Regions from separate parts of the Kocuria sp. CPCC 205258 genome, predicted to be linked through region 1. Evidence: riboswitches for the same ligand, from Rfam matches in the RefSeq annotation. Region 1 holds a riboswitch; each other region holds the start of a gene.

The links. A riboswitch is a leader RNA that binds a small molecule or an ion and turns the genes downstream of it on or off. The one in region 1 is predicted to bind S-adenosylmethionine.
Region 2: another riboswitch for S-adenosylmethionine. It lies ahead of RF644_RS10900 (hypothetical protein); the one in region 1 lies ahead of RF644_RS16320 (O-acetylhomoserine aminocarboxypropyltransferase/cysteine synthase family protein).
Region 3: another riboswitch for S-adenosylmethionine. It lies ahead of RF644_RS03130 (acyl-CoA dehydrogenase family protein); the one in region 1 lies ahead of RF644_RS16320 (O-acetylhomoserine aminocarboxypropyltransferase/cysteine synthase family protein).

The regions. Positions count from the first base shown of each region.
Region 1 is NZ_JAVKPS010000012.1:70,148-73,975, forward strand. It holds gene RF644_RS16305 (alpha-ketoacid dehydrogenase subunit beta) at 1-418, opposite strand, end outside; gene RF644_RS16310 (thiamine pyrophosphate-dependent enzyme) at 415-1,590, opposite strand; gene RF644_RS16315 (Lrp/AsnC family transcriptional regulator) at 1,832-2,284, shown strand; SAM riboswitch class IV at 2,397-2,518, shown strand; gene RF644_RS16320 (O-acetylhomoserine aminocarboxypropyltransferase/cysteine synthase family protein) at 2,556-3,828, shown strand, end outside.
Region 2 is NZ_JAVKPS010000005.1:181,574-185,401, reverse strand. It holds gene RF644_RS10925 (multidrug efflux SMR transporter) at 1-230, shown strand, start outside; gene RF644_RS10920 (multidrug efflux SMR transporter) at 230-553, shown strand; gene RF644_RS10915 (cold-shock protein) at 776-982, shown strand; gene RF644_RS10910 (hypothetical protein) at 1,090-1,278, shown strand; gene RF644_RS10905 (hypothetical protein) at 1,381-1,677, opposite strand; SAM riboswitch class IV at 2,095-2,220, shown strand; gene RF644_RS10900 (hypothetical protein) at 2,234-2,461, shown strand; gene RF644_RS10895 (PIN domain-containing protein) at 2,473-2,856, shown strand; gene RF644_RS10890 (glycosyltransferase family 1 protein) at 2,860-3,828, opposite strand, start outside.
Region 3 is NZ_JAVKPS010000001.1:673,672-677,499, reverse strand. It holds gene thiS (sulfur carrier protein ThiS) at 1-11, shown strand, start outside; gene RF644_RS03140 (thiazole synthase) at 13-873, shown strand; gene moeB (molybdopterin-synthase adenylyltransferase MoeB) at 870-2,045, shown strand; SAM riboswitch class I at 2,177-2,271, shown strand; gene RF644_RS03130 (acyl-CoA dehydrogenase family protein) at 2,385-3,734, shown strand; gene RF644_RS03125 (MFS transporter) at 3,738-3,828, shown strand, end outside.

The DNA of each region.
Region 1 (3,828 bases):
CGCCGATGCCGCCGGCGTAGGGGATGCGGATGACGATCGGCAGGCGCACGGCGCCGCGGGTGCGGTTGTGCATCTTCGCGATGTGCGAGGCGACCTGCTCGAAGGCCGGGTAGGCGAAGGCGTCGAACTGCATCTCGATGACGGGGCGCATCCGGTTCATCGCCATGCCCACGGCCATGCCGGCGATCCCGGACTCGGCCAGCGGGGTGTCGAAGCACCGGGTGCGGCCGAAGCGCTTCGTCAGCCCGTCGGTGATGCGGAAGACGCCGCCGAGGGTGCCGACGTCCTCGCCGAAGACGACGACGGCGGGGTCGGCGGCCAGCGCGTCGGCCAGGGCGGTGTTGAGCGCCTGGGCGAAGGTGGCGGGCTTGACCGCCGGGGCCTCGCTGGCCGGGGCGGGGGCGTGCAGGGTGCTCACTGTCCGGTCTCCTCTCGGGCGAGCTCGGCGGCCAGGAACTGCTCCTGCTCGGCGAGCTGCGGGGTCTGCTCGGTGTAGACGTGGCGGAACAGCTCGAGCGGGTCGATCTCCACGTCGGCGTTCATGCCGTCGCGCAGGGCCGTGGCGACGTCCTCGGCGGCGGCGGCGATGCGCTGCTCCGCCGCGTCGTCGAGCACGCCCTCGGCGCCGAGGTAGGCGCGCATCCGGGTCACCGGGTCCTTGGCGATCCACTCCTGCACCTCGGCGTCGTCCCGGTAGCGGGTGGCGTCGTCGGCGTTGGTGTGCGCCTGCATGCGGTAGGTGTGCGCCTCCACGAGGAGGGGCTCGGACTCGGAGCGGGCCAGGTCCACGGCGCGCCGCAGGGTGGCGAGCAGCGCCACGAGGTCGTTGCCGTCCACGCGCTCGCCGGCCATGCCGTAGCCCACCGCCTTGTGGGCGAGGCTCGGGGCCGCGGACTGCTGGGACAGGGGCACGGAGATCGCGTAACCGTTGTTCTGCACGAAGAACACGACCGGCAGCTTGAACACGGCCGCGAAGTTCAGGGCCTCGTGGAAGTCGCCCTCGCTGGTGGCGCCGTCCCCGCACATCGCCAGGACCACGGTGTCCTCGCCGCGCAGCTTGGCGGCGTGGGCCACGCCCACCGCGTGCAGCAGCTGGGTGGTGAGCGGGGTCGACTGGATGCCCACGCAGTGCTCGTACGGGTCGTAGCCGCTGTGCCACTCGCCGCGGAAGATCGCCATGACCTGCATCGGGTCCACGCCCTTGGTCATGACCGCCACGGTGTCCCGGTAGGTGGGGAACAGCCAGTCGCCCTCCTCGAGGCACAGGGCGGCCGCCACCTGGCAGGCCTCCTGGCCGTGGCTGGACGGGTAGACGGCCATCCGGCCCTGGCGGACCAGCGCGGAGTTCTGGTCGTTGACCCGCCGCCCGACCACCAGCTTCTCGTAGGCGCCCAGCAGGACGTCCGGGGCCGGCAGCGGGTACTCGTGGCCGGGGCCGGTGCCCTGCTCCTCGGGGGCGAGCAGCCGCCCGCTCGGGTCGACCATGCGGATCTCGCCGCGGGCCGGGAGCATGTACTGCTCCGGCGTGATGCCGAAGCTCTGGGAGGCCCGGAGGATCGGGTCCTCGGGGGTCTCGACGGTCTGGCTCATGGTGTCCCCTCGGTCGGTCCCCGGTGCGGCCGCGGTCCGGGGAGGGCAGGAAGGTGGTGCGGCTCTGTCTCCCCAGTATGGGAACCGGGCATGGTTCGTATCCACAGAGCGGGGAAAATGCAGAAGTCTGAGACGGACAGTGCACCGCGCGTGGACGAAATGTTCTAGTGTGGCGTGGAGCACACGCATTCGTCCGACACGTTCCGGGCCCCGCGCCCGACCCGCCCCGAAGGAGCCCGCCGTGCCCTCGACCCCCGTGCCGCTGGACGAGACCGACCGGAAGATCCTCGCGGAGCTGTCCCGGGACGCGAGGCAGTCCGTGACGGCGATCGCCGCGGCCGTGCACGTCTCCCGGGCCCACGCCTACGCCCGGATCAACCGGCTCCGGGACGAGGGGGTGATCCTGCGCTTCAGCACCGTGATCGACCCGGTGCGGGCGGGCCTGCAGGCCTCCGCGTACGTGACGCTCAAGCTCCAGCAGAACACCTGGCGGGAGCTGTGCGCCCAGCTCCAGGCGATCCCCGCCGTGCACCACATCGCCCTGGTGGGCGGGAACTTCGACGTCATGCTCCTCGTGCGGGCCGTGGACACCGTGCACCTGCGGCAGGTGATCTTCGAGCACGTCCAGCAGCTGCCCGGTGTGGTGGACACCCAGACGTTCCTGATCTTCGAGGACATCGACACCCGGGCCTGACGCGAGGGCCCGCGCCGGGCCCGGCGCGCACGGCCGGCGTCACGAACCGTCACGGTCGTCATCTTCCGACGCGGAGGGACACCCACTACCTCTGCGCATAGTGTTGTTCCAGCTTCACGAGACGTGACCGCCAAGCTCCGACTTGGTCACGCACCAACCCCATGCTCATTGGGTGGTTCGGATGAGGAAGCGGCCTGCATCTTCCGCGGCGTGCCCACCGGGTCCGCGCGGGTGACCGGTGCGGGTAAGAGCAAGGCACAGGAGCAGCGCCATGTCCATCCCCGTGACCGACCACGACCTCGCGACCCGGCAGATCCACGCCGGCACCCACGACCAGGTCGTCCAGCGCACCCTGACGGTGCCGATCTACCAGACCGCGGCCTTCGAGTTCCCGGACTACGAGGCGGCCCGGCAGATGTTCGCCCAGACCCGGGCGGGCTTCACCTACACGCGCACCGGCAACCCCACGGTGGCCGTGCTCGAGCAGCGGATCAGCGACCTCGAGGGCGGCGCGGGCGCCGTGGCGACCGGTTCGGGCCAGTCCGCCGTGGCCGTGGCGCTGCTGGCCCTGCTCGGCCAGGGCGCCGGGAAGCACCTCGTGGCCTCCGAGAAGCTCTACGGGGGCACGGTGGACCTGCTCACCGACTCCTTCGCGGACTACGGCATCGAGGTCTCCTTCGTGGACCCCACCGCCCCGGGGGCGTGGGCCGCGGCCGTGCGCCCCGACACCCGCGCGTTCCTGCTCGAGTCCATCGGCAACCCGCTGGCCACCCTCCCGGACCTGCCCGGGATCGCCGACGTCGCCCGGGCCGCCGGGGTGCCCGTCGTCGTCGACAACACCCTCGCGTCCCCGGCCCTGTACCGGCCGCTGGAGAAGGGCGCCGACATCGTGGTGCACTCGGCCACCAAGTTCCTGGGCGGGCACGGCAACGCGCTCGCCGGGGCGGTCGTGGACGGCGGGACCTTCGACTGGTCCGCCCGGCCGGACAAGTGGCCGCAGTTCACCCAGGCCCGCGCCCGCTGGGGCGGGCTCAGCCTCGTCGACAAGTGCGCCGCCGCCAGCCCCTACCTGCACCTGGTCCGGGCGAAGTACGTGCACGACCTCGGCACCACGCTCTCCCCGTTCAACGCCAGCCAGATCCTGCAGGGCACCGAGACCCTCGACCTGCGCGTGGCCCGCCACACGGCCTCGGCGCTGGCGGTGGCCGAGTTCCTGGCCGGGCACCCCGCCGTCGCCCGCGTCCACCACCCCGGCCTGCCCGGGGACCCCGGCGCCGGGATCGCGGCCCGGGACTTCCCGCGCGGGACCGGCTCCGTGTTCTCCTTCGACCTCGCCGCCCCGGACGGCGCCGTGGGCCCGTTCATCGACGCGCTCCGGCTGTTCAAGCTGGTGGCCAACATCGGGGACACCCGCAGCCTCGTGGCCCACCCGGCGGCCATGACGCACTGCCGCCTGACCCCCGAGCAGCGCCGGGCCGGCGGGATCGCCGAGACCACGATCCGGCTCTCGATCGGCCTCGAGTCCCCCCAGGACCTCGTGGCCG
Region 2 (3,828 bases), on a different contig from region 1:
CCGCGTTCACCCTCCTGGCGGCCGTGCTGCGCCGCGGCACGCCGGTGGGGGTCGCCTACGGCGTGTGGGCCGCCCTCGGGGTGATGCTCACCGCCCTGGCGGCGGCCGTGGTCTACGGTGAGCGGCTGGGCCCGGCCGTGCTGGCCGGGATCGTGCTGGTCGTGGCCGGCGTGCTGTGCGTGGAGCTCGGCTCCCGCCGCCCCGCCCGCGAGACCGAGGAGGCAGCCTGATGGCCTGGCTCTTCCTCAGTGTCTCGATCCTCACCGAGGTCGCCGGGACCCTGTCCCTGCGGATGGCCGCCGGGGGCCGCCGCCGCTGGTACGCCGCCGTGACCGTCGGCTACCTGGTGGCGTTCACCTGCCTGAGCCTCGTCCTGGCCGAGGGCATGGCGCTGGGCGTCGCCTACGGCATCTGGTCGGCCTCCGGCGTGGCGCTGACGGCGCTGGCCGGCCGGGTCCTGTTCCGCGAGCCGTTCACCTGGGTGACGGCGGCCGGGGTGGCTCTCATCGCCGGCGGAGTGCTCCTCATCGAGCTCGGCGCCCCGCCGGTCTGAGCGGTCCCCGGCGCCGGGCCGGGTCCGCCGCACCGCCCCGGGTGGTGCGGCGCCGGATCTCGTGTAGAGTAGTCCGCAGTTGTTGAGGTTCGTTTTTGTCTTTCAAGCAGTTCGGCCCACTCGGGTGCAGCAGTTTTTCTGAGAAGACGTTTTCCATGCATCACAACTGTTTTGTTTCTCGAACGTCGGGAAACGTTCATCTCATGAAGGATCAGGTCTCCCATGACTACCGGTATCGTCAAGTGGTTCAACGCTGACAAGGGCTTCGGCTTCATCACCCCCGAGGACGGCTCCAAGGACGTCTTCGCCCACTTCTCCGCGATCAACTCGAACGGCTTCCGCTCGCTGAACGAGAACGACCGCGTCGAGTTCGAGACCCAGGACGGCCCCAAGGGCCCCCAGGCTGCGAACATCAACGTCATCTCCTAAGGATCTTCCGCGGGCTCCGGCCCGTTGATCCTCCAGAACCGTCGTCGGGCTGCGCCCGGCGGCGGTTCTGTCGTCGTACCCGCCGAGCAGCACCGGGAGGAAGCGCCGTGACCGTTCCCGATCCGCTCCCCGCCGCGGAGGAGCCGGAGGACCCCTTCGTGGTGAACCGGGTCTCCGACGCCGAGCTGGACGTCTCCGTGCCGTTCGAGGTCGAGGCCTCCGAGTGGACATTCGACGGCTCCGCCGACGAGGCCGGCGGCGGGTGGGGCTTGGCGGGGGACTACGGCCTCGAGTGAGCACCCCGCGGGTCCCACCGGCGCTCCGGACGTCACCGTCCTCCGGCACGACGGAGGCCGCAGCCCGACGGGCTGCGGCCTCCGTGCGCTCCTGTCCGCCGGCTATGCCGACATCGGGAGGGACGAGGGGTGGAGCTTGAAGAACGGGTGCCGTCCGGTCGCCGCGAGGGCTCCGGGAACGAGGAGCTGGCGGTACTTGGCGCACCATTGCGCCGTACCCTCCGTGTGCTCCGCCGCGGCGGCCAGGTCGTCGGCCTCGGGGCTCAGGTACTCCTGCACGTCCCCGTCGGTCGACGTGAGACGGACGAGGTGCAGATCGGGGAGGGCGGTGACGGTCACGTCGATCCACTCCTCGCGCTGGTCGGTGGTGATGGCTGTTCTTTCTTCGGACATGGTCATGTTTTCTCCTGACGTTCTTGCAGGCATCCGATGGCGTTGCCCGCCGCTTCGTCATCCGATCCACCCGGGAACATCGGGTTGGCGCGCAGCGGGTCGGAGCCCCTCCACGGTTCCGCCGGGGATCGTCGATCTCCGGCCGAGGGCGTGGACGCCGCATCTCGAGAAGCAGGTTCAGGCTACCCCGCGGCACCGACACCACGACAAGCGAGTCGTGAGTTGTGTCACTGAAACGTAATGCGCGGGGTCGTCGCCTGCGCCGTCCCCGGTCCTACGGGACCCATTCCAGCGCAACGATGTGTCGTCGAGATGTCCGGGCGGTGACACCCCGGGGAAGGCCTGTGCACAGGAGGGGGGCACCGGATCCGGCCGGGGCGCCGCACCGGACACGGTTCGGCCGATGTGGTTCAATGGGGAGAGCTTCAAGAGACCCGGTCGGCAAGCTCCGACTTGACCGGGCACCAACCCCATGTTCACGGGTGGTTCGGATGACGAAGCGGCTCGCATCGCCGCAGCAGCGGTACCCGGTGCGAGCAAGAGCGCACGAAGGATCCCGGTCATGTCCGACCCCCGCCACTCGGCCGCCCGCACGGGCGCGTATCCCCAGCCCTCCCTCGCCGTCCCGGCCACCGGGGACGGAGCCCGCCGCGGCCCCGCGCCGAGCGTCCCGGCGATCAGCGTCTCCGCCATGAGCGTCGAGGACTACGCCCGCGTGGTGCAGGTCCGCACCGAGTTCGTGGACTTCCTGCTGGCTCCGGCCCGCGGGGAGCTCGCCGCCGCGGCCTGAGGCCCGCCGCCGTGGACCTCCTCCTGGACCGTTCCGTGCTGCTGGGGGTGCGCACCCCGGAGCGCTGCCCCGAGCTGGCCGAGGCCCTGCGCCGGCACGGACACCGGCGGCTGTTCCTGCCCGCCACGGTGCTCGGGGAGCTGCTCGCCGAGCGGCCCGACGAGACGCTGTGGGCGGAGCAGCTCGAGCTGCGCTTCCCGGGCCGGGTGCTCCCCGCGGACGCCGCCGTGGCCCGGGCGTGGGGAGCGCTGGCCGCGACGGGGGCGGCCGACCCGCTCGCCGGGCTCACCGCGGCCACGGCCCTGGTGCACGGGCTGACCGTGCTGACCGCGGAGCCGGAGCGGTACGCCGGCACCGGGGCGCCCGTGCTGGACGCGTCCCCCGCCCGCCGGTAGCCCTCAGACGGCCCGGCGGTGCCGCCGGCCCCGCCCCTGCCCCTGGGCCGAGAGCGCCACGGCGCGCTCGTAGTGCTCGAGCAGCTGCCCGACCAGCACGTCCCACGTCCGGCCCTGGACCGCCGCGTGCGCCGCGACGCCGAACGCGGCCCGCTTCGCCTCGTCGCCCAGGAGATCCGCCACGTGCCCGCGCAGCGCCCCGAGGTCGCCCGGGGGATAGAGCCAGCCGGTGCGGGACCGGTCCACGAGGTCGAGGGGCCCACCCCGGCCGGTCGCGACCACCGGCACCCCCGAGGCCATGGCCTCCTGGATCGTCTGGCAGAACGTCTCGAACTCGCCGGGGTGGACGAACACGTCGAAGGACGCCATGATGCGCGCCAGGTCGGCGCCGCTGCGGCGCCCGGTGAAGTGGGCCTGCGGGAGCCGGCGGCGCAGGGCGTCCTCCTCCGGGCCCGAGCCCACGACCACCAGACGGGTGCCGGGCAGGTCCGCGACCGCGGAGAGGTCCTCGACCTGCTTCTCCGGGGCGATCCGGCCCACGTAGCCGACGATCCGCCGGCCGCCGCCGACCTCCTCCCGCCACCGCTCGTCCCGGTGCCGGGGGGAGAAGCGGGTGGTGTCCACCCCGCGCCGCCACAGGTGCACGTCCTGGACGCCGTGCTCGGTGAGCTGCCGGACCGCCGCGGTGGACGGCGCGAGCGTGAGCGTGGCGAGGTTGTGCATGGAGCGCACGTGCCCCCACAGGAGCTGCTCGAGGAACGGGGCCCCGTACTTGGCCGCGTAGCCGGGCACGTCGGTCTGGTAGACCGCCACGCACGGCACCCCGAGCTGCTGGGCCGCCAGGATCGCCCGGCGGCCCAGCACGAACGGGGAGGCCACGTGGACCACGTCCGGCCGGAAGCGCTCCAGCTGCCGCCGCACCCGGGCCACGGTCCCGCCGGCCACCCGCACGGCGGGGTAGCCGGTGAGCGG
Region 3 (3,828 bases), on a different contig from region 1:
AGGGAGGCTGACGTGACCGCCCTGCACCCCGACCCCCTCGTGCTCGACGGCATCGAGCTGAACTCCCGGCTGATCATGGGCACCGGCGGCCTGAGCTCGCTGCACACCCTCGAGCAGGCGCTGCTGGCCTCCGGCACCGAGCTGACCACCGTGGCCCTGCGCCGCTACGCCCCCGGCCAGGGCGACTCCCTCTTCGCCCTGCTCGAGCGCAACGACATCCGGATCCTGCCCAACACCGCCGGGTGCTACACCGCCCGGGACGCGCTGCTGACCGCCGAGCTCGGCCGGGAGGCCCTCGAGACCGACTGGGTCAAGCTCGAGGTCATCGCGGACGAGGACACGCTGCTGCCCGACGTGGTGGAGCTCCTCGACGCCACCGAGCAGCTCGTGGCCCGCGGCTTCAAGGTCTTCGCCTACACCTCCGACGACCCGGCCGTCGCACGCCGCCTCGAGGACCTGGGCGCGGCCGCGGTGATGCCCCTGGGCGCCCCCATCGGCACCGGGCTGGGCATCCTCAACCCGCACAACATCGAGCTCATCGCCTCCCGGGCGTCCGTGCCCGTGGTGCTCGACGCCGGGATCGGCACCGCCTCCGAGGCCGCGCTGGCCATGGAGCTGGGCTGCGACGCCGTGCTGCTGGCCAGCGCGGTCACCCGCGCCCAGGACCCGGTGGCGATGGCCACCGCGATGCGCCACGCCGTGCTCGCCGGCCGGCTCGCCGCCGGTGCCGGGCGCATCCCGGCCCGCCGCCACGCCCACGCGTCCTCGCCGATGGCCGGGCGGATCGACACGGACGCCGCCGGTGCCGGGCCGGCTGACGGCCCGGCGGACGTGCCGCGCGGGGACTGGGCGCCCGTGGGGGAGCGGCCGTGAGCCCGCTGCCCCCGCTCGTGGAGCCCGGCCCCGAACTGACCCGCGAGGAGCTCGAGCGCTACGCCCGGCACCTGACCCTGCCCGGGATCGGGACCCTCGGCCAGCGGCGGCTGCGGAACGCCCGCGTGCTCGTCGTCGGCGCCGGGGGGCTCGGGTCCCCGGCCCTGCAGTACCTCGCCGCGGCGGGGGTCGGGACCCTCGGGATCGTCGACGACGACGTGGTGGCGGTCTCCAACCTGCAGCGCCAGGTGGTGCACACGACCGCCGACGTCGGCCGCCCCAAGTCCGTCTCCGCCGCCGAGGCCGTCACCGCGCTCAACCCGCTGGTGGAGGTCCGCACCCACCCCGTCCGGCTGGACGCGGACAACGCCGTGGACATCATCGGCCGGTACGACCTGGTCCTGGACGGCGCCGACAACTTCGCGACCCGCTACGTGGTCAGCGACGCCGCCGCCCTGACCGGCACACCCTGCGTGTGGGGCTCCATCCTGCGCTTCGAGGGGCAGGTCAGCGTGTTCTGGGCCGGGCACGGGCCCACCTACCGGGACCTCTACCCCGAGGCCCCGCCGGACGGCGAGGTGCCCAGCTGCGCCGAGGGCGGGGTCTTCGGCATGCTCCCCGCCACCGTCGGCGCGGTCATGGTCACCGAGGCCGTCAAGCTCGTCACCGGCACCGGGGAGCCCCTGCTCGGCCGGGTGCTGCTGCACGACGCGCTGGCGATGACCTGGCGCGAGATGCGGCTCACCCCGGATCCCGACGCCGCCCCGGTCACCGCGGTGGCCCAGCCCGCCGCGGTCTGCGCGCTGCCCGGCGCGGACGCCTCCGAGACCGTCGGGGCGGCCGAGCTGGCCCGGCTGCTCGAGCGCCGGGAGCGCGGGGAGGCGTCCTTCGCCCTGGTGGACGTGCGCGAGGATTGGGAGCGGGAGCTCGTGGCCATCGACGGCGCCGTGCCCGTCCCGCTGCAGGAGATCCTCGACCGCGGCGCGGACGCCCTGCCCCCGGAGGCCCGTGGCACGGACCTCGTGCTGCACTGCAAGGCCGGGGCCCGCTCCGCGACCGCGCTCGCCGCGCTACGCTCCTTCTACGCCGGGCGGGAGGAGCGGGTCCGCCACCTCGAGGGCGGGGTGCTCGCCTGGGCGGCACAGGTGGACCCGGACCAGCCGGTCTACTGACCCGGTCTCCTGCGGCACACCGCTACACCACCGCGGAGGACGTGACCTTCTGTGACGCCGTCGTGACACTCCATGACGTGCGCCCGTCATCCGGTTGGCCCCGGACCGGGCGGTCTGATGCCATGGCAAGCGCCCCATTCAGAGCGGCTGAGAGATCTGGCTCGACGACGCCGCAGCAACCCGCCCTCCACCGGGGTCAGGGTGCTAATGCCAGAACCGATGGAGATCCCGGATCTGCAGTCGGTCCGTGACGTCAGCCTCCGGCGCTGACGCCACCGGGCCCGCCCCCGGCGCGACCGGCCGACCGGCAATCCTCGGTGCGACCGAGAGGACCACCGCATGACCCCGAGCACGGTCGAGGAGACCACCGCCCATCCCCGCGCCGGCACGGACCTCGCCGCCGGCCTGCCCGGGGACTACTCCGGGCTGCGGGAGCACTTCCGGCCGCTGTTCGCGGAGATCGCCGCCGGCGCCCTGGACCGGGACCTCCGGCGCGCGCTGCCCTACGCGGAGGTCGGCCGGCTGGACCGGGCCGGGTTCGGCGCCCTGCGCGTCCCGGCGGCCCACGGCGGCCCCGGGGTCAGCCTCGAGGACTTCACCCGGCTGCTGGTCGACCTGGCCGAGGCCGACTCCAACATCGCCCACCTCTACCGCTCCCACCACGGCTTCGTGGAGTCCCTGCGCTTCCTGCCCCGCGAGCTCCAGGAGGTCTGGTACCCGCGGGTGCTGGCCGGGGCCACCGTCGGCAACGCCTCCACGGAGAAGGGCGGCAACGCGCTGGGCACCCTGAACACCGTGCTGAGCCGGACCCCCGAGGGCTGGGAGCTCACCGGCCGGAAGTTCTACGCCACCGGCTCCGTCTTCTGCGACTACACCCGCGTCTCGGCCGCCCTGGACGGCCGCGACGGGCGGCGCTTCGCCGTCGTCGCCACGGACGCCGAGGGTGTGACGCTCGAGGACGACTGGGACGGCTTCGGGCAGAAGCTCACCGGCACCGGCACCGCGGTCTTCGACCGGGTGCGTGTCCCGGAGGACGCCGTGCTGGACCGCACCGCCGGCAGCGCGGAGGCCGTCCACGAGGCCGCCTTCTTCCAGATCGTGCTGCTGGCCGTGCTGGCCGGCATCGCGCGGGCGGCCCGGAGGGACGCGGTGGAGACCATCGCCGGACGCCGGCGGACCTTCAACACCGGGCTCGGCCTGCCGTTCCGCGACGACCCGCTGATCCAGGAGGCCACCGGACGGATCTCCGCCAAGGCCTTCGCCGCCGAGGCCACCGTCCTGCACGCCGCCCGCGCCCTGGACGCCGGGATCGCCGCCGCCGCAGCGGCCGGCGCCGACCGGCCGGAGTTCACCGGGGCCCTCCCGGCGGCGCTGCACGAGTCCGAGATCGCCGTGGAGCACGCCCAGGTCACCGTGCCGGAGCTGGCGCTCGGCGCGGCCCAGGACCTGTTCCTCACCGTGGGCGCCTCCGCCACGTCCACGGCCAAGGGCCTGGACCGGCACTGGCGCAACGCCCAGACCGTGGCCACCCACAACCCGATCGCCTTCCGCGCCCGAGCCCTCGGCGACTACCTCATCAACGGCACCCTGCCGGAGGGCCTGAACGCCATCGGCGACGCGAGGACCGGCGCCACGACCGACCCCGCGACCGACGGCACGACCGACGCCGACCGAACCCCAGGAGCCTGACGCATGAGCACCACGACCACGGCCGCCCCGGGCCGCAGCAGCATCGTCCACGGCAAGAAGCGCGTCCTGGCCTCGGCCTTCGCCGGGACCACCA